DNA from 3 places in the Rhizobium sp. PP-CC-3G-465 genome. Region 1 is predicted to be linked to each of the others. Evidence: riboswitches for the same ligand, from Rfam matches in the RefSeq annotation. Region 1 holds a riboswitch; each other region holds the start of a gene.
The links. Region 1 has a riboswitch for thiamine pyrophosphate ahead of thiC (phosphomethylpyrimidine synthase ThiC). Riboswitches for the same ligand answer to the same signal wherever they lie in the genome.
Positions count from the first base shown of each region.

Region 2: another riboswitch for thiamine pyrophosphate. It lies ahead of C8J33_RS00190 (ABC transporter permease); the one in region 1 lies ahead of thiC (phosphomethylpyrimidine synthase ThiC).
Region 3: another riboswitch for thiamine pyrophosphate. It lies ahead of thiB (thiamine ABC transporter substrate binding subunit); the one in region 1 lies ahead of thiC (phosphomethylpyrimidine synthase ThiC).

Region 1 covers NZ_SLYH01000002.1:257,435-264,141, reverse strand. Annotated here, with positions in the region: gene C8J33_RS13585 (PAS domain-containing protein) at 1-221, shown strand, start outside; gene C8J33_RS13580 (methyl-accepting chemotaxis protein) at 354-2,672, opposite strand; gene C8J33_RS13575 (hypothetical protein) at 2,995-3,273, opposite strand; gene thiC (phosphomethylpyrimidine synthase ThiC) at 3,463-5,295, opposite strand; TPP riboswitch at 5,386-5,497, opposite strand; gene C8J33_RS13565 (WGR domain-containing protein) at 5,667-5,942, shown strand; gene repA (plasmid partitioning protein RepA) at 6,419-6,707, shown strand, end outside.
Region 2 covers NZ_SLYH01000001.1:37,330-44,036, reverse strand. Annotated here, with positions in the region: gene thiE (thiamine phosphate synthase) at 1-535, opposite strand, end outside; gene C8J33_RS00200 (hydroxyethylthiazole kinase) at 513-1,256, opposite strand; gene C8J33_RS00195 (ABC transporter substrate-binding protein) at 1,253-2,197, opposite strand; gene C8J33_RS00190 (ABC transporter permease) at 2,194-2,991, opposite strand; TPP riboswitch at 3,107-3,211, opposite strand; gene C8J33_RS00185 (inositol monophosphatase family protein) at 3,458-4,264, shown strand; gene C8J33_RS00180 (amidase) at 4,271-5,659, opposite strand; gene C8J33_RS00175 (ABC transporter ATP-binding protein) at 5,670-6,674, opposite strand; gene C8J33_RS00170 (ABC transporter ATP-binding protein) at 6,671-6,707, opposite strand, start outside.
Region 3 covers NZ_SLYH01000003.1:125,435-132,141, forward strand. Annotated here, with positions in the region: gene C8J33_RS14830 (ABC-F family ATP-binding cassette domain-containing protein) at 1-1,758, opposite strand, end outside; gene C8J33_RS14835 (thiamine diphosphokinase) at 1,761-2,411, opposite strand; TPP riboswitch at 2,558-2,687, shown strand; gene thiB (thiamine ABC transporter substrate binding subunit) at 2,782-3,750, shown strand; gene thiP (thiamine/thiamine pyrophosphate ABC transporter permease ThiP) at 3,758-5,410, shown strand; gene thiQ (thiamine ABC transporter ATP-binding protein) at 5,407-6,156, shown strand; gene C8J33_RS14855 (M48 family metalloprotease) at 6,420-6,707, shown strand, end outside.

The DNA of each region.
Region 1 (6,707 bases):
TTCGCGCGGCGCGGGCGCTTCTGGACTGGAACGTGGAAGACCTGTCGCTCAAGGCCGGCGTCTCCGTCTCGACGATCCGGCGCCTGGAACATGGCACGGGAAACCGGACGAGGCTTCCTCACGTCGAGGCCATTCGCAATGCCCTGCAAGAGGGCGGCGTACGGTTCGGTCTCGGCCCGGATGCCGAGATAGCCGTGAGCTTGTGCCACCGTCAGGACTGAAGGTTTTGACGGAGACCGGACCTTGTGACCGGCGCGATAGAGAAGAATGCCGGCCTTTGTGTGCGACACGGCATGCGGTCCTGACGTCTCATTCAATGGCTTTTACAGCGGTCCGGCGGATGCTGCCGTCTCTTAAAACTCTTCCCAGCTTTCCTGCACGGCGGCATTGCCGGCGATGGAGCGGGTGACCTTTCCGCCAGGCCTACTGACGGGTGAGGCGAGAGGGCGCTGAGGTTGCCGCTGAACCGGGCTTGCCGCCATGAGGGTGGCAGTGTGGCGGTGCGTGCTGCCGAGCTGGAAGCGGGAGACCAGTTCGCGCAGTCGGCTGCTTTCGGTGGCGAGCGTCGCGCCGGCCGCGCTGGTTTCCTCGACCATCGCCGCGTTCTGCTGGGTCACCTGGTCCATCTGGTTCACGGCCGTGTTCACTTCGGCCAGACCGACGGACTGTTCTCCGGCCGATGTCGCGATCGAGGCCATGTGCTGGTTGACGGTGATGATGTAACCCTCGATCATCCTCAGCGCCTCGCCCGTGTCGCTGACCAGCTTCACGCCGTTCTGCACCTCGTTGGAGGAAATGCGGATCAGGTCCTTGATGTCCTTTGCGGCCTTTGCCGAACGCTGGGCCAGTTCGCGCACTTCCTGTGCGACGACAGCGAAGCCCTTGCCCGCCTCCCCTGCCCGCGCGGCTTCCACGCCCGCATTGAGCGCCAGAAGGTTGGTCTGGAAGGCGATTTCGTCGATGACGCCGATGATGTTGGAGACCTCGTTCGAGGACGCCTCGATCTTCTGCATGGCGTCCACCGCATCGGCGACGACGCGACCTGACTGGGCGGCACTGTCATTGGCAAGAACGGCGACCTTGCGGGCCTCGTCGGCGCGCTTGGACGAATTGGCGACGTTGACGGTGATCTGGTCGAGCGCGGCGGCCGTCTCCTCAAGCGATGCGGCCTGCTGTTCGGTGCGCTTGGAGAGGTCGTCGGCACTGCTGCTGACCTCCCGGCTGCCGGTGTCGATGGCGTCCGTTGCCTGCGCCACGTCCCGCAGCGTCTGCGAAAGCTGCGTCACCGCGGCATTGAAGTCGGCACGGAGCGTTTCGAAATCGGCTGCGAAGGGGTCGGCAAGCTGGAAGGTCAGATCGCCGTCCGCCAGATGCTTCAGCCCCTTGCCGAGACCCGCCGTGGCCTGCGCCATATCGGCCGTGCGGATACGATCGGCCTCGGCCTTGCTCTGGCGTTCTTCCTCGCTCAGGCTGCGATGGGCCGCGGCTTCCTGCTCCAGCCGCATCCGGGCCACATTGCTGTCGCGCAGCACCTCCAGCGATCGCGCCATGTCGCCGATCTCGTCCTTGGCCGTCGTGTCTAAGAGAGCCGCCTCCAACCGGCCGGCCGCGATGGAATTCGTCGCCGCGATCACCTTGCCGAGACGGTTGCGGAAGCGGTTGGCAAGTGCGGTGGCGACGGCGACCAGAAGCACGGTGGCAATGCCGACGACGATCAGCGAGGTCATGGCAAGGCTTTTCAGCCCGGCAAAAAGGGCGGGAACGGGCACGGAGACGACCGTGTACCATGTGGTTCCCGGAATGATGTTGACCGGCACGGCGACGGCGAGGTTCTGCGACCCGTCGGCATTGGTCATTTCCACCGGCGTGCCGGGATGGGCGACCACCTGATCCCAGGCCGCGGCATCGAGCCCGGAATCCTTAAGCGATTTCCCCAGCAGCGCCTGGTCGGGATAGGCGACGATGCTGCCGCCCTGGCTGATCAGCGCGACGAAGCCCGCCCCCAGCGGCTTCAGGCCCGAAAGGTCCCTGGACAGGCTGTCGAGGGCGGTATCCACGCCGGTGACACCGACGAAGCGGCCGTCCTTCAACAGGGGCACCATGAAGGAGGTCATGAGAACGTTCTTGCCGTCGATGGCGTATTGATAGGGTTCGGTGAAGAAGTCCCGGCCGGTCTGCTTGGGCACCTGATAATAGTCGCCGGCACCCGGCTTGTCGTAGTCGACCAGCGGATCGTGCAGGATCGTTTCGCCCGAGCGTGCGAAATAGGGAACGTAGCGACCCGTCGCGTCATGGCCCGGCTTGCTCTTGTAGTCGGCATCCTTGCCGTCGAAGGCGTCGGGCTCCCAGCCGGTACTGACGCCGACGGCCGCGGGATTATCGACCAGGAGCTGGCGGAGAAACGCATCCGTCGCCTCGCGGGAGGGCGCGCCGCCCTGCGCTGCGGCAACGAGATACGACCGCATGTTGAAGCTGAGCGTCTTCAGTGCGCCGAAGCGGGTCTCGACATTGGCAGCACTGGTGGCGGCCGCATTGGTCATTTCGGCGATCGAACGCGCACGGACCTCGTGATAGGCGAGGTAGAGAAGAATGCCCGCCGTTGCCACCGTGGTGGCGACCCCCGTGGCGACGATGGCGAACATATTGCGGCCCGTGGCCGTTTTTGGGAACATCCGGCGTCTCCAAACGCGATCTTTGCTTCAACGGGTCGGCGATAAACTCGGGCACACAGTCGGTCGGGACGGCACAGTGCTGTCCATTCTCCCTGTTTTACAAAGGTTTGGTTGAAATACGTTTAACGGAACCGCCGCGTCGTGATGACGTCAAGACGTGACGCGGGGCTCAACGTGATGAAGCGCTGTCTACCCGATATTTAGGGTAAGACAAGTCTGTCGCGGCCTGTGGATCGTCTGTAGAAATACTCGGCGCTGCCACAGAGACATCCTGCGGGGCCCTCCCCTCTTGTTGCCGAAGCCAGATGCCCGCGACCGATATTCAAGGACGATCGCGCTGCCGCGCCGCCTCGCGTCGTTCGGCCTGAACGACCAGCCGGCCGAGCGCCATCAGCGCAATGCCGATGGGAACGGCGGGGGTGGTCGTGAGGGCTTGCAGGACGGCGAGGAGGAAATAGGGGTGGATGTCGGTGATCAGCGCCAGGGGCACGAGACCCGCGGCAAAGATCAGAAGACCCGCGAGTATGGTCGCCTGGCCGGGAGACCGCAGGCAGCCGAACAGGAAGATGAGCAGGAAGACGGCGGCGACGAGGGTTCCCATGACAGCCTTTCGCAAGGTTCGGACCGTTCAGCATTGAACCCTCGCAGCGGGAGAAAGGCAAGGCTGCGCGGGTTCCGACACGGGATCGGGAACGGAAATGACAGAGCGTGCGGGGACCCTCATTCAAACCATCCCTAGAGGCAGATGCCGAAGCCCCCCTCATCCCCAAGGCATCCGCCCGAAGCCGTCTCACGCCTCCCCTTCCCTCCCCGCGTCCTCTCCCACGGGCATGTAGAGATCGCCGCCATTCCTGTACTTCGCGGCCATCGCCTCCAGACCTTCCTTCTGCGCTTCCGCGCGGATGTCATGAGAAATCCGCATGGAACAGAATTTCGGGCCGCACATGGAGCAGAAATGCGCGACCTTGTGGGCGTCCTTCGGCAGGGTCTCGTCGTGGAAGGCGCGGGCGGTGTCGGGGTCGAGCGAGAGGTTGAACTGGTCTTCCCAGCGGAACTCGAAGCGCGCGCGGGAGAGCGCATCGTCGCGCAGGCGCGCGGCCGGATGGCCCTTGGCGAGATCGGCGGCGTGGGCGGCGATCTTGTAGGTGATGACGCCGGTCTTCACGTCGTTGCGGTCCGGCAGGCCCAGATGCTCCTTTGGCGTGACGTAGCAGAGCATGGCCGTGCCGAACCAGCCGATCATCGCTGCTCCGATGCCGGAGGTGATATGATCGTAGCCGGGCGCGATATCGGTGGTGAGCGGTCCGAGCGTATAGAACGGCGCCTCGCCGCAGACGGCGAGCTGCTTGTCCATATTGGCCTTGATCTTATGCATCGGCACATGGCCGGGCCCTTCGATCATCACCTGGCAATCGCGGCCCCAAGCGATCTTCGTCAGTTCGCCAAGCGTTTCCAGCTCGGCAAACTGCGCGGCGTCGTTGGCGTCCGCAATCGAGCCCGGCCGCAAACCGTCGCCGAGCGAGAAGGAGACGTCATAGGCGCGTGCAATCTCGCAGATCTCCTCGAAATGCTCGTAGAGAAAGTTCTCCCGGTGGTGATGCAGGCACCACTTCGCCATGATGGAGCCGCCGCGCGAGACGATGCCGGTCACCCGGCTCACGGTCAGCGGGATATAGGAAAGCCGCACGCCGGCATGGATGGTGAAATAGTCCACCCCCTGCTCCGCCTGTTCGATCAGCGTGTCGCGATAGACCTCCCAGGTGAGAGCCTCGGCAATGCCGTTGACCTTCTCCAGCGCCTGATAGAGCGGTACGGTGCCGATGGGCACCGGGGCGTTTCGGAGGATCCAATCGCGGATATTGTGGATGTTGCGGCCGGTGGAGAGGTCCATCACCGTATCGGCACCCCAGCGGATGGCCCAGACCATCTTGTCCACCTCTTCCGCCATGGAGGAGGTTACGGCGGAATTGCCGATATTCGCATTGATCTTCACGAGAAAGTTCCGGCCGATGATCATCGGCTCAAGCTCGGGGTGGTTGATGTTGGCGGGAATGATCGCCCGGCCCTCCGCCACTTCGCGGCGGACGAATTCCGGTGTGACGAAATCCGGCACCTCGGCGCCAAAACCCTCCCCGTCCCGCGCAAGAGCTTGGCACTGCCTCTGCCGCCCGAGGTTCTCGCGGATCGCGACGAACTCCATTTCCGCGGTGATGATGCCCGCGCGGGCGTAGGCCAGCTGCGTCAAGGCGCGGGATCCCGCAGCCTTCAGCGGCGTGGCCCGGACGGGAAATTCGGGCGTCAGGCGGTCGCCCGCAACGAAGCCATTGTCGGCCGAGGTTACCGCCCGCCCCTCATAAGCCGTGGTGTCGGCACGCGCGCTGAGCCACGCTTCCCGAATGCGCGGCAGGCCGCGATCGATGGAGACGGCATGGGCCGGATCGGTATAGGGGCCGGAGGGATCATAGACCGTGACCGGCGGTTCGCCGGCCGTGGGGTGAAGCGCGATCTCGCGCATCGGCACACGGATGCCGGGGTGAAGCAGCCCAGGCTTGAACACCTTGGTTGAGGCCGGCAGTGGGCCGGTGGTGACGCTCGGCACAGATTTGGAAGTGGCAACAGTCATGGCAAGGCTCTCCGAGGTTGGAGACCCAGTCCCAGTGTTGGAATGATGAGAAGACGCATGCCGGCTACCAGGCGGAGATCCACCCAAGAGCCTGCAAGCATCGCACCGTCCCTCCGCCAGTATGAGCTGGATCAGGTTCAACGGGTCACTGCGCGCGATAGCAGTATCTCAGCCCCTTGCCGGGACCCCCCTGGTGAATATGCGGAAGGTTGCATGGAGCCGTGGCCGCGGTCAAGCCGGCTTTTAGCCGCGCCTTTTCGGCAGCACGGAGGATGAGAGAGGTCCGTTCGATCACAGCTATGAATCGATCACGCCGGATCGATTCATAAGTCTCGTTGGACGTCGCCTCCCCAGAGCGAGACTCTGCGCGCATGAAAACCCCGTCCTATCGCCTGCATCTGGAACGCTGCGACCCATCGCGCAACATGGCGCGTTTCTACGCGCTCTCGCTGGAGCCCTCGCTCTTCGGCGAGATTGTGCTCGTTCGTCGCTGGGGCCGGATCGGATCTGCGGGGCGATCTCGTGTCGAGTTCTTCGCGGACGAGCGGGCGGCGACGGCGGCCATGATGGCGCTTCTCCGGCAGAAGCGGGCGCGGGGGTACATGGTGGGGCAGTGGGGTTTGCGTCCGGTGGCGCGGGCGAGTTGACAGCTGTCAACTTTGGCCTAACACGCGACTCACCCCAATTCAAAAGTTGACAGCTGTCAACTCGCGTTTCCCAGCGGCGGGAGGCGGGGATAAAACGGCGGAATCAGCCTTCCGTTTCAATGTCGCCTACCCCTCTTTCTCCCCGCATTCACCCTTTCGTCTATTCTCAGCGCGCCACCACGACGGAATGGCCGCGAAGAGGCACTGTGGACAGGAAGAATGATTCGGATTTCACGTTTCAAATATCGCTTGACGCGACTCAGCAACAGCCCTCAACCTCTAACGGTTGGAGGCAGATACATGCGCCTCCGGCGTAACAGGCCGCCACCTCTGTATATGTGATGGCGCGACGTATACACTGACGCATGAGAATCGCCGCCGCGCGGGCGAGAACATGGCAGACATCGACCATCCCCCGGACGCAGCCCGTCCGCAAGCCGGCGGCACGCCGGCCAGACATTGAGGAAAGAAACGACATGGCCCCAACGGCCCACACGACACGCACCGGCCCGAAAGATGCGGCGCCGACACCATCGGCGGATCTGACGATTGCGGCGGATGCGAGCGCGCTGTCGGAACAGCTGAAGGCGATGCGCGAGCGTTTGTTTCCGCCGACCGCGACGAAGACGTTGCGGTCGTTCTCCTCCGGCGAGGCCGCCAAGCTGATCGGCGTCTCCGATGGCTATCTGCGCCAGCTGTCTCTGGCCGGCGAGGGGCCGCAGCCGGAAACCGGCGCGGGCGGTCGTCGCTTCTATTCGCTGTCCG
Region 2 (6,707 bases), on a different contig from region 1:
GGTCGATGCCGGCAATGGCGCTGACGGGCAGATCCGGCCGAAGGACGCGTATCGTCTCGCGCAGCGCGCGCAACCCGTGAAGGCCGACCGGGGCGTCCGGATTGACCTTGGAGAGCGTCTCGAACACGCCGCCGATGCAGGCATAGTCCACCGGCGCACGACCCGCACGCTCCGCATCTTCAGCCGTTTTCACCGTAAGGCCAATAATCGCGGCGTCGCCCAGCAACCGCCGCGCCGTCTCCGCATCCATGTCGTCGGCCCCGAGATGCACGCCGGCAGCGCCGGCTGCCAGCGCCACGTCCACCCGATCGTTGACGACGAAGGCAACGCCGGTGCCGGCAAGGGCCTCGCGGATGGCGGTGGCGCGTTCGACCATGAGGCGCGTGGAGGCAGTCTTGTCGCGGTACTGGATCAGCGTTGCGCCATTGCGGGCGGCAAGCAGAGCCAGCTCGGGCAACGGCGCGATATCCGCCAGCGATGCATCGACGATCGCGTTCAGGCGGTCATCGACCTTACTCGTGTTCGGGATGGTCATGTCGGATCCTTGCGTGATGAAGAATGTCGGTGTCGCCGACCGTTGCCAGCGCATCGAGAAAGGCGGCAGCGAACGTGCCGGGCCCGCGCGCATGGGGCGCCGCCCGTTCCGCCGCGATCCCGGTGACGGTCAGGGCAGCGGCGGCTGCGGCAAGCGAATCCGGCTCGACGGCCATAAACGCGGCGATGACGCCGCCCGAGAGGCAGCCGGTGCCGGTCACCTGCGCCATGAAGGGATGCCCGTTGCCGATCTCGACGGAGGCATCTCCGAGTTGCAGCAGATCGACCGGGCCGGTGACGATCCGCAAGATTCCGGGCGTCTCACCGATCAGAACCATCTCGGCACGATTGCCGCGCACGACGGTCGGCTGCAGCGCGATCAGTTCCCGCGCAAAGGCGAGCCGTGACGGCGAATAATCGCAATGGACGGGATCGACGATCCACGGCTTGCCCTGTCCCCGCGCGACCGCGACGCCAAGCCGGATCGCCTCGCGGCGCTCCGCATCGAGCGTGCCGAGATTGACGGTCAGCGCATCCGCGCGGCCGACGAAGCTCTCCACCTCTTCGAGCGATGCGGTCATCGAGGGAATGCCGCCGATGACCGTGATGCCGTCGGCGGTGAACTTCTGCACCACGCTGTTCATGAGGCAATGCACGCGCGGCCGCGCCTGCCGTACCCGCGCCAGCATGCCTGCCACGGCCTGTGGCGTGATCTCACTCATTTCAGCTCCACCGCGATATCGGCAACGTCAGGCGCCTTCGCGATCAGCCCCTCCTCCTGCATAAAGGCGCCGAACCGCGCGTAGCGGCCGGTATCGAGCGCGAAGGGACGCTTGGCAAAGCGCGGCAGCGTGTCGAAGAAGGCGGTGCGGTTCAGTTCGTCGTCGAGGTTCGGATAGGCCTTGGCAAACAGCGCCCAGGCCTCTTGCGGGTGATTGGTGAGGAAGATCGAGGCCTCCTCGACGGCCGACAGGAAGCGCGGCAGGCGGGCATCGTTCACAAGGTCGCGATGGGTGACGAAGACAAGCTCGTCATAGACCGGGATACCATGCTCCTCCAGAAAGAAGGCGCGGCCGGGATGTCCCTCGAGCTTCATCTGCGTCAGTTCGAAATTGCGATAGCCGCCGATCGTTGCATCCACCGCACCCGAAATCAGCGAGGGCGACAGCGAGAAATTGACGTTGATGAGCTCGACATCGCCTTTCGAAAGTCCTTCGGACGCCAGCATCCGCTGCAGCAGCACATCCTCGAAACCGGAAACGGAATAACCGACCTTCCGGCCCTTCAAATCCTTCAAGCTCTTGATCGGCCCATCGGCAAGCACCGTCACCGTGTTCAGCGGCGTCTCCACCAGCGTGCCGAAGCGCACGAGCGGCAGGCCGGCTTCATGGTCGCGATAGAGATTGGGCTGGTAGTGGATGCCGATATCCGCCTGCTTGGCGGCCACGAGCCGCGGCACGACGGAAGGGTCGGCCGGCGGCACGAGTGTGACATCGAGCCCTGCTTTGGCGAAAAGGCCCTTTTCCTGCGCGATCACCATGGGTGCATGGTCGGGGTTGACGAACCATTCGAGCAGCACGGTCAGCTTGTCGGCGGCCTGCGCGGATGTGGTGGCGAAAAGGCTGGACAGGCCAAGCATCGTCGCGATGAAAAGACGGATCATGAAGATCTCCAGGATGAGATGGTTTGAAAAGTTCGACGTTCGGGATGAAGGCGCCCGCCGTCCCGCGCCCAGGGCGCGAGGCGGGCGGTGAGGAGATCGACCAGCAGGCGCAGGAGCAACGTCATGACGGCGAGCACGACCATGGCGGCAAAGACGGTGGCCGTCTGCATGCGGGCATTGGCCTGCACCATGACGAAGCCGAGACCGGCAGACGCACCGACCCACTCGCCGACGACAGCCCCGAGCGGCGCCAGAGGTGCGGCGACGCGCAGGCCGGAAACGAGGCTCGGAAGCGCCAGAGGCGCACGCACCGACACCAGCGCCTGCCAGTGCGAGGCCTGCGTCAAGGATACCGCGTCCACGATGTCCCGCTCCGTCCGGTTCAGCCCATCTGCAAAGGCGGAGGCGACGGGAAAGAAGATGATCAGCACGGTCATGGCAACCTTCGACGCCATGCCGAATCCGAGCCAGACGACGAGGATCGGCGCCAGCACGAAGACCGGCAGCGCCTGCAGGATGAGAATCGTCGGCCACACGAACGGCCCGATGCGCGGGCTCGCCGCCAGCACGAACGCCGTCCCCGCACCGAGCACCGCCCCGGCCACGAGCCCGATCAGGATTTCCGACAGCGTGACGAGGCTTTGCCCCAGCAGGAAATCCCACTGGTCCCGGAACACTTTGGCGACCGCCAGCGGTGACGGCAGCAGATAGGCCGGCGGCGAAAACACGACCGTCCCGGCCTGCCACAGCAGGACCAGCACGCCGAGCCCGAGCGCCGCATGAAAGGCGCGCATGGCTAGACGCAGCGAACGCGCGGCGGGAATAGCGGGCGGACGAGGAACGGCATGAGCGATCTCCAACATTGACGACGGAGATCCAGGCGAGCGGAGAAGAGAGAAAGGGCCGTGGGCGGACACCTGTTTCCGTTCCTACGCCGGTATGACCCGGATCAGGTTCAAGGGTCCAGGCTCAACGCCCATCTCAGCACCGTTCGGTGCCCCCCTCGGAAGTGGGCGGAAAATCCACGCTTTTGACCTTCGTGTCAATCCATCCGCCGGTTTTTCGCAAAGCTCGCGTTACCGACGTCAATGCGACCCTTTCGGTGGCAGGCTTTTGCCTCACGTCTTGCGAAAGCGCAAAGTTACCAAACGGAAACAGCGGCTTGCGAGGCTCTTGCACACGGCACGGCCCCCGCGATAGAGACGACGGGAACAGCTTGGGGCGCAGTGCATACGGCCCGAAACATTAAGGACGATCGACATGACGACGACGCAGACCCGTCTGGAGAAGGCCGTTGCCGTGATCGAGGAGGCGATGGAGATGGCGCTCGGCTTCTTCGAGGCCCGCGCCACCATCGCCACGGGAAGAAAAGGCTTTCAGGATTTCGTGACCGAGGCCGATACGAGTGTCGAGCGACTGGTGCGCGCGCGTCTGGCGGAAGCCTTTCCGGGCGAGGCCGTGGTCGGCGAGGAGATGGGCGGCTCGGGCGGCGATGCCTACTGGATCATCGACCCGATCGACGGGACGGCCAACTTCCTGCGCGGCTCGCCGCTCTGGGGCATCTCGCTCGGCCACGTCACCCACGGCCGGCCCGATCTCGGCGTCGTCGCCATGCCGGTGTTCCGCGAGATCTATGCCGCAGCCGACGGCACCGGCCTGCTGCGCAACGGCAAGCCCTTCACCCGCACCGTGCCGTTCGAGGATGTCAGGGTCATGTCGCTGGGCGATGCCTCGCCGAACGAGGCCGACGAGGTTGCCGCCCTCACGGTCGGCCTGCGCCATGCCGGCTGGGTCGTGCAGTCGATCCGCTCCACCTCGATCGGCCTGCTCTTTGCCGCACGCGGTACCTATGATGGCCATCTGCAGATGTATACGACCATGTGGGACATCGCCGGCGGCGCCGTCATTGCCCGCGAGGCGGGGCTGGAGGTGCGCATCGGCACGCGATCCGGCACCGACATTCCCTGGATCGCGGCCGGCACGACGGCGCTGATCGCCGACACCGAACCGCTCTGGCCGCACATCGCCGTCAATCTCGAACGCCCGGATATCGTGGCCGCCGAGTAAAGCCGCTCAGCTTGGGCGCGGCCAGCGGCGGATCCCGCCCGTCAGGGTCTCGAACAGCTTCGAGAGTTTCAGCACCGTGAGGTCCGCAAAGCGCGGGCCGACGATCTGCAGGCCGATCGGCATGCCGGAGGTGGAAAAGCCGGCATTGATCGAGGCTGCCGGCTGCTCCGACATGTTCCACGGCACGGTGAAGGCGATGTGCTCGAACGGCCGTTCCGGATCGTTGGTGGGCGAAGCCCAATCGGCCGGGTAGGACACGACCGGGTTGGTGGGCGAGAGGACAGCATCCACGGTCGAAAACAGCTGTGCCGCAGCCTTGCGCATCTCCATCGTCTGCCCGAAGCCCGCAACAGCCTGCACGCCGGTAACGTCGGCGCCCTTTTCCGCCCAGGCATGGATATAGGGCAGGATCATCGCCCGGCGCTCGGCGGCCAAATTCCGGATATCGCCCCAGAACTTCGCCCGCCAGAAATGATCGAGCCCGTCCAGCATCGCCCGCGTCATCAACGGCCCGACCTCGACGATCTCGGCCCCCGCCGCTTCGAACTGTCGGGCGCCTGCGACAACCGCTGCCTTCACCTCCGGCTCGGCTTCCAGCCCGCAGCCGGCATCGAGCATCAGGCCGATGCGCATGCCCTTGACGTCGATGTCGAGATCCATCCAGTCGATCGCGTTTGGCGGCAGGCTCGTGGCATCCCGCTCGTCCGGCCGCGACAGCGTGGCCATGGCGAAGGCCGCATCCTCGACCGTCCGCGTCATCGGCCCCGCGCAACGCCCGACATAATAGGGATCGATCGGGATGCGGCCATTGCTCGGCTTGAAGCCGAACAGCCCCGTCCAGCCGGCCGGCAGGCGAACGGAGCCGCCGATATCCGTGCCGATATGCAGCGGCCCATAGCCGGCGGCACCGGCTGCGGCCGCACCGGCGCTCGATCCGCCGGGATTCATGGCCGTATTCCACGGGTTGCGGCTCAAAGGGTGAAAGCTCGACAGACCGGAGGAGAGCATGCCGTAGTCAGGACAGGTGGTCTTGGCGAAGATGACCGCACCGTCCTCCCGCATCCGCGCAGCGACGGGAGAATCCGCCTCCGCCGGCGTCAAGACCGTCGCGGCCGTGCCGAGCGGCACGGGCGTGCCCTTCGTTGCGATCAATTCCTTCAGCGTCACGGGGATACCGTCGAGAGGCCCGAGCGGCTCGGCCTTCAGCCAGCGCACGGTGGAGGCCGCCGCCTGCACGCGCGCGTCGTCTGGATCATAGGCATAAAGCGCCGCCACGGACGGCTCGAAGGCCGCGATGCGCGCCTCGACCGCCAGCCAATACTCGGAAGGCGACAAAGAGCGATCCGCGAAACGGGCGCGCAGCTGCGGGATGGTGGTGTCGAGAAGGTCGGTCATATCGTCTCCATCATCCCGGTGTGTTCGTTTCCAGCAGCATCTCGGCGCGGTGGCAGGCGGTCTGCCGTTCGCGCATCTCCGGCCCGCCCTCAAGCTCGCGCAACTCCGGCCGCTCGGCCGTACACCGCGCCACGGCCAGCGGACAGCGGTTGCGGAAGCTGCAGCCGACGCCGACATCGATCGCCTCCGCCACACGGGCGGGCGGGCGGTCCGGTCGGCCGAAGCGGGTCACATCCGGCTCGGCATCGGCGAGCAGCCTCGTATAGGGATGCAACGGGCGTGCGAAGACGGCCTGTGCCGGGCCGCTCTCCACCAGCCGCCCGCGATACATCACGCCCACCCGGTCGGCCACGGCATCGACGACGGCGAGATTGTGGGTGATGAACAGGAACGTCACCCCGCGCCGGTCGCGCAGGTCCATCAGCAGGTTCAGCACCTGCGCCTGCACCGAAAGGTCGAGTGCGGACACCGCCTCGTCGGCCACGACCAGCTTCGGCTCCGTGATCAGCGCCCGTGCAATGGCGATGCGCTGGCGCTGACCACCCGAAAACGCATGCGGGTAGCGCTCCGCATGGTCGGGCGCGAGGCCCACGGCCTCCAGCATCGCCGCCACCCTGTCGCGGCGCTCGGCCCTGCCCGGTTTTCCCTCCAGCACATGCAGCGGCTCGGCGACGATGCGTCCGACCGTCTGGCGCGGGTCGAGCGAGCCGAACGGGTCCTGGAACACCATCTGGAAATCCCGCCGCTTGCGCTTCAGGTCACGCGCCGAGAGGCGGAACAGGTCCTCGCCGTCGAAATGAACGCTCCCCGATGTCGGACGGTCGAGCGCCATGACCAGCCGGGCAAGCGTCGATTTCCCGCAGCCGGACTCGCCGACGATCCCATGGATCGTTCCCGGCGCAACCGTCATGCTGAGATCGTCCAGCGCCCGGTTCACGTGCTTGCCACCAAAGAGCCCGCCGCTGGCGTAATTGCGCGACAGGCGGCGGATATCGAGAAGCGGCGCCCGGCTCATGACACGGCCTCCCCGTGCGCGCGGATGCAGCGG
Region 3 (6,707 bases), on a different contig from region 1:
TTCGAGTTCCGCGGCAAGCGCTGCAAAACGGGCCGGGTTCTTGGTGAAGAGCTTGGGGTCGGCCATCTCGGCCTCGCGCTTCGCGATCTCGCTTTGCGCCTTCTCCATCTCCTTCGGCAGGTTCTCCAGCGCGAACTTCTGCTTGAAGGAGAGCTTTCCCTTGGCCGCTTTCCCGGTGCCACCGGCACCGGAGGTCGAAGCAGCGCCGGTCTGGCGGGCCTTCTCCGCCTTCTCGGCGCGCTTGCGCTCGTCGGCCACGCCCTTGCGCTGCACCATCATGTCGGAATAGCCACCGGCATATTCGATCCAGCGCCCATCCGGGGCTTCCGGATCGGCCGGTGCGATGGTGGAGGTCACCGTGCGGTCGAGGAAGTCGCGGTCGTGGCTGACGAGGATGACGGTGCCGGCAAACCCTGCGACGATCTCCTGCAAGAGGTCGAGCGTCTCGATGTCGAGGTCGTTGGTCGGCTCGTCGAGGATCAGAAGGTTCGTCGGGCGCGACAGGATGCGCGCCAGCATCAACCGAGCCCGCTCGCCACCGGAAAGGTTCTTGATCGGCGTGCGCGCCTGCTCCGGCTGGAACAGAAACTCCTTCATGTAGCCGGTCACATGCCGCTGCTCGCCATTGACGAGCAGGGTCTCGCCGCGGCCGTCGGTCAGGTAGTTGGCCAGCGTATCCTCAAGGTTCAGATCCTCGCGCTTCTGGTCGAGCGTGGCGATCTCGAGATTGGTGCCGAGCTTCACCTTGCCCTCGTCGGGCTTCATCTGACCGGTCAGCATCTTCAATAGCGTGGTCTTGCCGGCGCCGTTCGGGCCGACGAGACCGATGCAGTCGCCCCGGTGCACCCGGATGGAAAAGGGTGCAACGATGATGCGCTCGCCATAGGCCTTGGTGATCTTCTCCGCCTCGATCACCAGCTTGCCGGATTCCTGCGCATCGGACACGTTGGCCTGTACCGAACCCTGCGGCCCCTTGTGGCCGCGATAGTTGGAGCGCAGATCCTGCAGCGCGCCGAGGCGGCGCATGTTGCGCTTGCGCCGGGCGGTCACGCCATAGCGCAGCCAGTGCTCTTCCCGCTCGATCTGCTTGCCGAGCTTGTGCTGTTCCAGCTCTTCCTGCTCCAGCACCTGGTCCCGCCACGCTTCGAACTGGCCAAAGCCCCGGTCGAGCCGTCGCGATGTGCCGCGATCGAGCCAGACGGTCGCGGTCGAGACCTTCTCCAGAAAGCGACGGTCGTGCGAGATGAGGATGAGGGCGCTGCGCGTCTTCTGCAGCTCGCCTTCCAGCCATTCTATGGTCGGAAGATCGAGATGGTTGGTTGGCTCGTCGAGCATCAGGATGTCGGGCTCGGGCGCCAGTACCCGGGCAAGGGCCGCGCGCCGCGCCTCGCCGCCGGAGAGATCGTTCGGGTTCTCCTCGCCGCTCAAGCCCAGATGCGACAGGAGATAGGTCACACGATAGGGATCGTCGCCCGGCCCGAGGCCCGCCTCGGCATAGGCCTGCACGGTGGTGTAGGCCCCGAAATCCGGCGCCTGCTCCAGGTAGCGCACGGTCGATGACGGATGCCGAAACACCTCGCCCGACTGCGGCTCGATCAGCCCGGCGGCGATCTTCAGCAGCGTCGATTTGCCGGAGCCGTTGCGGCCGACGAGGCAGATCCGGTCGCCCGGCTCCACCTGCAGCGCCGCACCGTTCAAAAGCGGCGTGCCACCGAAGGTCAGCACGATATCGTCGAGTTTCAGAATGGGCGGCGCCATGGTCAGGCTCCTGTCATGTCGAGGGGGCGGGCGAGAAGCATCGCGCGGCCCGTGCCAAGCGTCAGCTGCACGGGTCCTTCCGCCACGTTGGAAAGGGTGCGCGACGACCCGAAGGGCACCGCGAAACGGGCGAGCGAATAGCGCGCACCCGCAATGGAGAGATCGCTCAGCGCATCGAAACCGAGCACGGAAAAGAGGCAGCCTTTCGGCAGGTCGATCTGCGTGACGCCGGGAAGCAGCGGCACCGCCTCTTCCTCGCCCGAGGTCAGGAGCACGTCGAGCCCGGTCTCGGCAAGGTGCAGGCCGTGCAGCAGGTGCTGAAAGGCATGGTCGCTGCGCTCGCCGCCGAGCGCCCCAGCGAGAATGAGCCGCGTTGCGCCGCGCATCCGCGCCGCAGCGACCGCAATCTCGCCATCGGTCTCGTTCTTGGCCGGCGGATAGGGCTCGCGCCGCACGTTTGGCCAGGCCGCGATCAGTGCATCCGGTGTCGAGTCGAAATCGCCGACCCAGAGCTCCGGCGTCAGCCCGATGGCGCTCGCATGCCGCATGCCGCCATCGGCCGCGATGACGCGCGTGCCGGCCAGCTGCGACGCCAGCCGGTCGGTCATCGTCAGCGGCCCGCCGAGCAGGATGGTGAATGCGGTTGCGGTCATCGCGCTGCCATAGCGCGAAGCCGTCCCGGAGGCAAAGGTCAAAGGACGCAAAAGCCCTAAAGATGCGGGAGGGCACGGGCGTTGGCACGCCGCGCATCCTGCAACCTTGGATCTTGCCAACAGGCGGGACCGCGTCTAGATCTTTGCGTGCTCTAACGGGGTGCCTTTCTAACGCGACGATCCTTCGTCGCGGGAAGATGGGCTGAGAGGCTGAAAAGCCAACCCGCGGAACCTGATCCGGCTAGCACCGGCGGAGGGATTAGACGGCTCGCAAGCGCTACTCCCCTTGAAACACGTATTTTTAAAGGAGGCGCGCATGCGCGGCACATGGCTTTTCACCACCACGACCACTCTGCTTTTCACCGCCGGCATGATGTTCACCGGGGTACAAGCCGCCGAGAAGAAGGTGCTGACCGTCTACACCTATGAGAGCTTCACCAGCGAATGGGGCCCCGGCCCGAAGGTCGCCGAAAGCTTCGAGAAGACCTGCGACTGCACGCTGACCTATGTCAGCGTCGCCGATGGCGTGGAGTTGCTTACGCGGCTGAAGCTCGAAGGCCCGGCCTCCAAGGCGGATGTCGTCGTCGGCCTCGACACAAACCTCGTCACTGAGGCCAAGGCCACCGGCTTCTTTGCCCCGCATGGCCTCGACACCTCGGCGCTGAAGGTTCCCGGCGGCTTTTCGGACGATAGCTTCGTACCCTATGATTACGGCCATTTCGCCTTCGTCTACGACACGCAGACGCTGAAGACCCCGCCGAAAAGCCTCAAGGAACTGGTCGAGGGCGGGGGTAAGGAAAAGATCGTTATCGAGGATCCCCGCACATCGACGCCGGGCCTCGGCCTGCTTCTGTGGGTAAAGTCGGTCTATGGCGACCAGTCCAGCGAAGCCTGGAGCAAGCTGAAGGATCGCATCCTCACCGTCACGCCCGGCTGGTCGGAAGCCTATGGCCTCTTTACCAAGGGCGAAGCGCCCATGGTTCTGTCCTACACGACCTCGCCCGCCTATCACATGGTCGCCGAAAGCAGCGATCGCTATCAGGCGGCAGAATTTGCCGAGGGGCACTATATCCAGATCGAGGTGGCCGGCATGACGAAGGCTGCACGCGACCCCGATCTCGCCAAGGCCTTCCTCGCCTTCCTCAACGGCCCGGAAGCGCAGACGATCCTGCCCACGACCAACTGGATGATGCCGGTGGCGACCACCAGCGAACCGCTGCCGGAGGCTTTCGGAAAGCTGGTCCAGCCAAAGACGACCTTCCTGATGAACCCCGAGGAGGTCGCCAAGAACCGCAAGGCCTGGATCGACGAATGGCTGGCCGCCATGAGCCGGAACTGATCGTCCCATGCCCGCCGGTCGCGATCGCCGCCTGACGCGGACACTCGGCGTAGCGGGCATCGTCGGCATCGCGCTGTTCGTCGGCGCCGCCATCCTCGCTCTCGCGCTGGCCGCGACCGGCGAGGCGGCGGGCACGAGGGATACCAGCGGTGTCTTCGACGCCCCTGTCTTTGACGCCTATGTCTGGCGCGTCGCCCGCTTCACTTTGATCCAGGCGGGCCTCTCCACGCTCCTGTCGGTCGCCTTTGCCATCCCCGTGGCCTTGGCGCTCGCCCGGCGCCGAAGCTTTATCGGCCGGATCTGGATCATCAGGCTGATGGCGCTGCCGCTCGGCCTGCCCGCGCTGGTCGCAGCCCTCGGCATCGTCGGCATCTGGGGGCGGCAGGGCGTCGTCAACGATCTGTTCGCCCTGCTCGATCTTGACCGTCCTGTCGCGATCTACGGTCTCGCCGGCATTCTCGTCGCGCATGTCTTCTTCAACATGCCGCTCGCCGTCAGACTGCTGCTGTCGGGGCTCGACCGCATTCCCGGCGAATACTGGCTTGTCTCCGCCAATCTCGGAATATCCAGTTTTTCGCTCTTCCGCTTCATCGAGTGGCCGGTCATCCGCGGCCTGCTGTCGGGCATTGCCGGCCTTATCTTCATGCTGTGCGCCACCAGTTTCACGCTGGTGCTGACGCTCGGCGGCGGCCCGGCGGCGAGCACGCTGGAAGTCGCGATCTATCAGGCCCTGCGGTTCGACTTCGATCCCCCACGTGCCATCGCGCTCTCGGCGCTGCAGATCATGGTGACGGCCGTGCTCCTTCTGGCCCTTCGCTGGCTGACCCCGCCCGCAACCGAGGGCTTCACGACCGGCCGGCCGGTGCGCCGCTTCGATGGCCGGTCTCGCACCGCCATCCTCGCCGATATCCTTGTCATCGCGCTCGCCGCCCTCTTCGTCGCAACGCCGCTCGCCTCCGTCCTCGTCTCGGGCCTTGCCTCCGACCTCGCCAAATTGGCATTGGACGCCCAGGTCCACCGGGCGCTCGCGACCAGCCTCGGCATCGCCGCGGCGTCGGCGGCTCTTTCGGTTGCGCTGGCCACCGCCATGCTGACCACGCGCCAGATCCTGCTGTCGCCACGCCGGCCGGGCCGTTTCGCGCATGTCTTTTCCGGCAGCGTCGCCGCCGGTACGTCGCTGGTCCTCCTCGTCCCGCCGGTCGTCATCGGGGCGGGATGGTTTCTGCTGCTTCGCCCGCTCGGCGATGTCGCCCGCTTCGCGCCGGTCGTCATCACCCTTATCAACACGCTGATGGCACTGCCCTTCGTCACCCGCGTGCTGGCACCGGCCATCGCAACACACGCCGCCCGCACCGGACGCCTGACGACGAGCCTCGGCATTTCCGGCTGGTCCCGCATCGTGCTCGTCGACGGGCCGGGCCTGCGCCGCCCCTTGTTGATGGCCCTGTCCTTCGCCGCCGCCCTGTCGCTGGGCGATCTCGGCGCGGTCGCATTGTTCGGATCGCAGGACATGGTCACCCTGCCCTACCTGCTCTACAGCCGCGTGGGCAGCTACCGTACCACGGATGCCGCCGGCCTCGCTCTGCTTCTCGGCATCGTCTGCGTCGCCCTCACCATCCTCGGAACCGCACGCGAAAGCCTGAGGGAGCGCACATCATGACTACGACAGACCCGACGATCGCCGTCCGTCTTGAAAACGTCGCGGTCCGCTTCCCCGGTCATCCCGCCCCGCGAACGCTCCTCTTCGATGCCGCGATCGAAAGCGGCAGGATCACCGCGATCACCGGCGCTTCCGGCTCCGGCAAATCCACCCTGCTCAACCTCGTCGCCGGTTTCGAGACACCGGACGCAGGCCGCGTCAGCATTCTGGGCGAGGACGCGACCCCGATCCCGCCGGCGCTCCGTCCGGTCTCGGTCATCTTCCAAGAGCACAATCTCTTCGCCCATCTCAACGTCGCAACCAATGTCGGCCTCGGCATCAGCCCCGCCCTGAAGCTTGACGGGGAGGATCGGGAGCGGATCGAGCGGGCGCTGCGGGATGTCGGGCTTGCGGGCTTTGCTCGGCGCCTGCCGCCGACGCTGTCGGGCGGCGAACGGCAGCGGGTGGCGCTTGCCCGCGCTCTCGTGCGGCATCGCCCGATCCTTCTGCTCGACGAGCCCTTTGCCGCGCTGGACCCCGGACTGCGACAGGAAATGGGGGATCTGCTGGCGGCATTGCAGGAGAAGGAAGCCAGCACGATCCTTCTCGTCACGCACCACGCCGATGACGTGCGCCGCCTCGCCGATCGCGTGCTGTTCCTCGACGACGGCAAGGTCGCCCTCCACGAAGAGGCCGACGCGTTCCTTCGCCGGACCGAACCGGCAGCGGTCGCCCGCTTCCTCGGAGCACGCTCACCCGCCCCGTGAACCGCCTTGATACCGCATGCCACAATTTGACCGTCCGCCTGTGGCACCCGCGGTGGGGCGGACCGGTACGGAAGAGAGCGGCAGCTTTTTTCCGCAAACTGCCAGGCTTTGCGGAATTATGCAGTAGGCATGAGCGGCACGAATAGGCTAGATCGGGCTCTGGGAAACGGGGCGATTGCACGTATCTCAGGATGTGGGGTGGCTCTGCCGGAACTGCCGTAAGAGCGTTCGGCACGCCGCCGGACGCGAACATGGGCTGAGGCATGACGGTGAACGAGCGGAACGAGCGGAACGGCGGGCATCTGTCGGCCCGTGGCATTGCAAGCACCCTGCGCGCGTCCGTCGCCGGCCTCGCTCTGCTGGCGCTCGCCGGTTGCCAGAGCGCCATCGAGCAGAGCTACGAGCCGAGCGTCTCCCCCTCCGCCACGCCGCAGATCGTCGATGAAGTCCAGAAGAACGATCCCCGCGCGCAGATGGGCGCCCGGGAACATCCGCGAATCGTCGCGAGCTATGGCGGCGAATACAAGGACGAGAAGACGGAGCGACTGGTC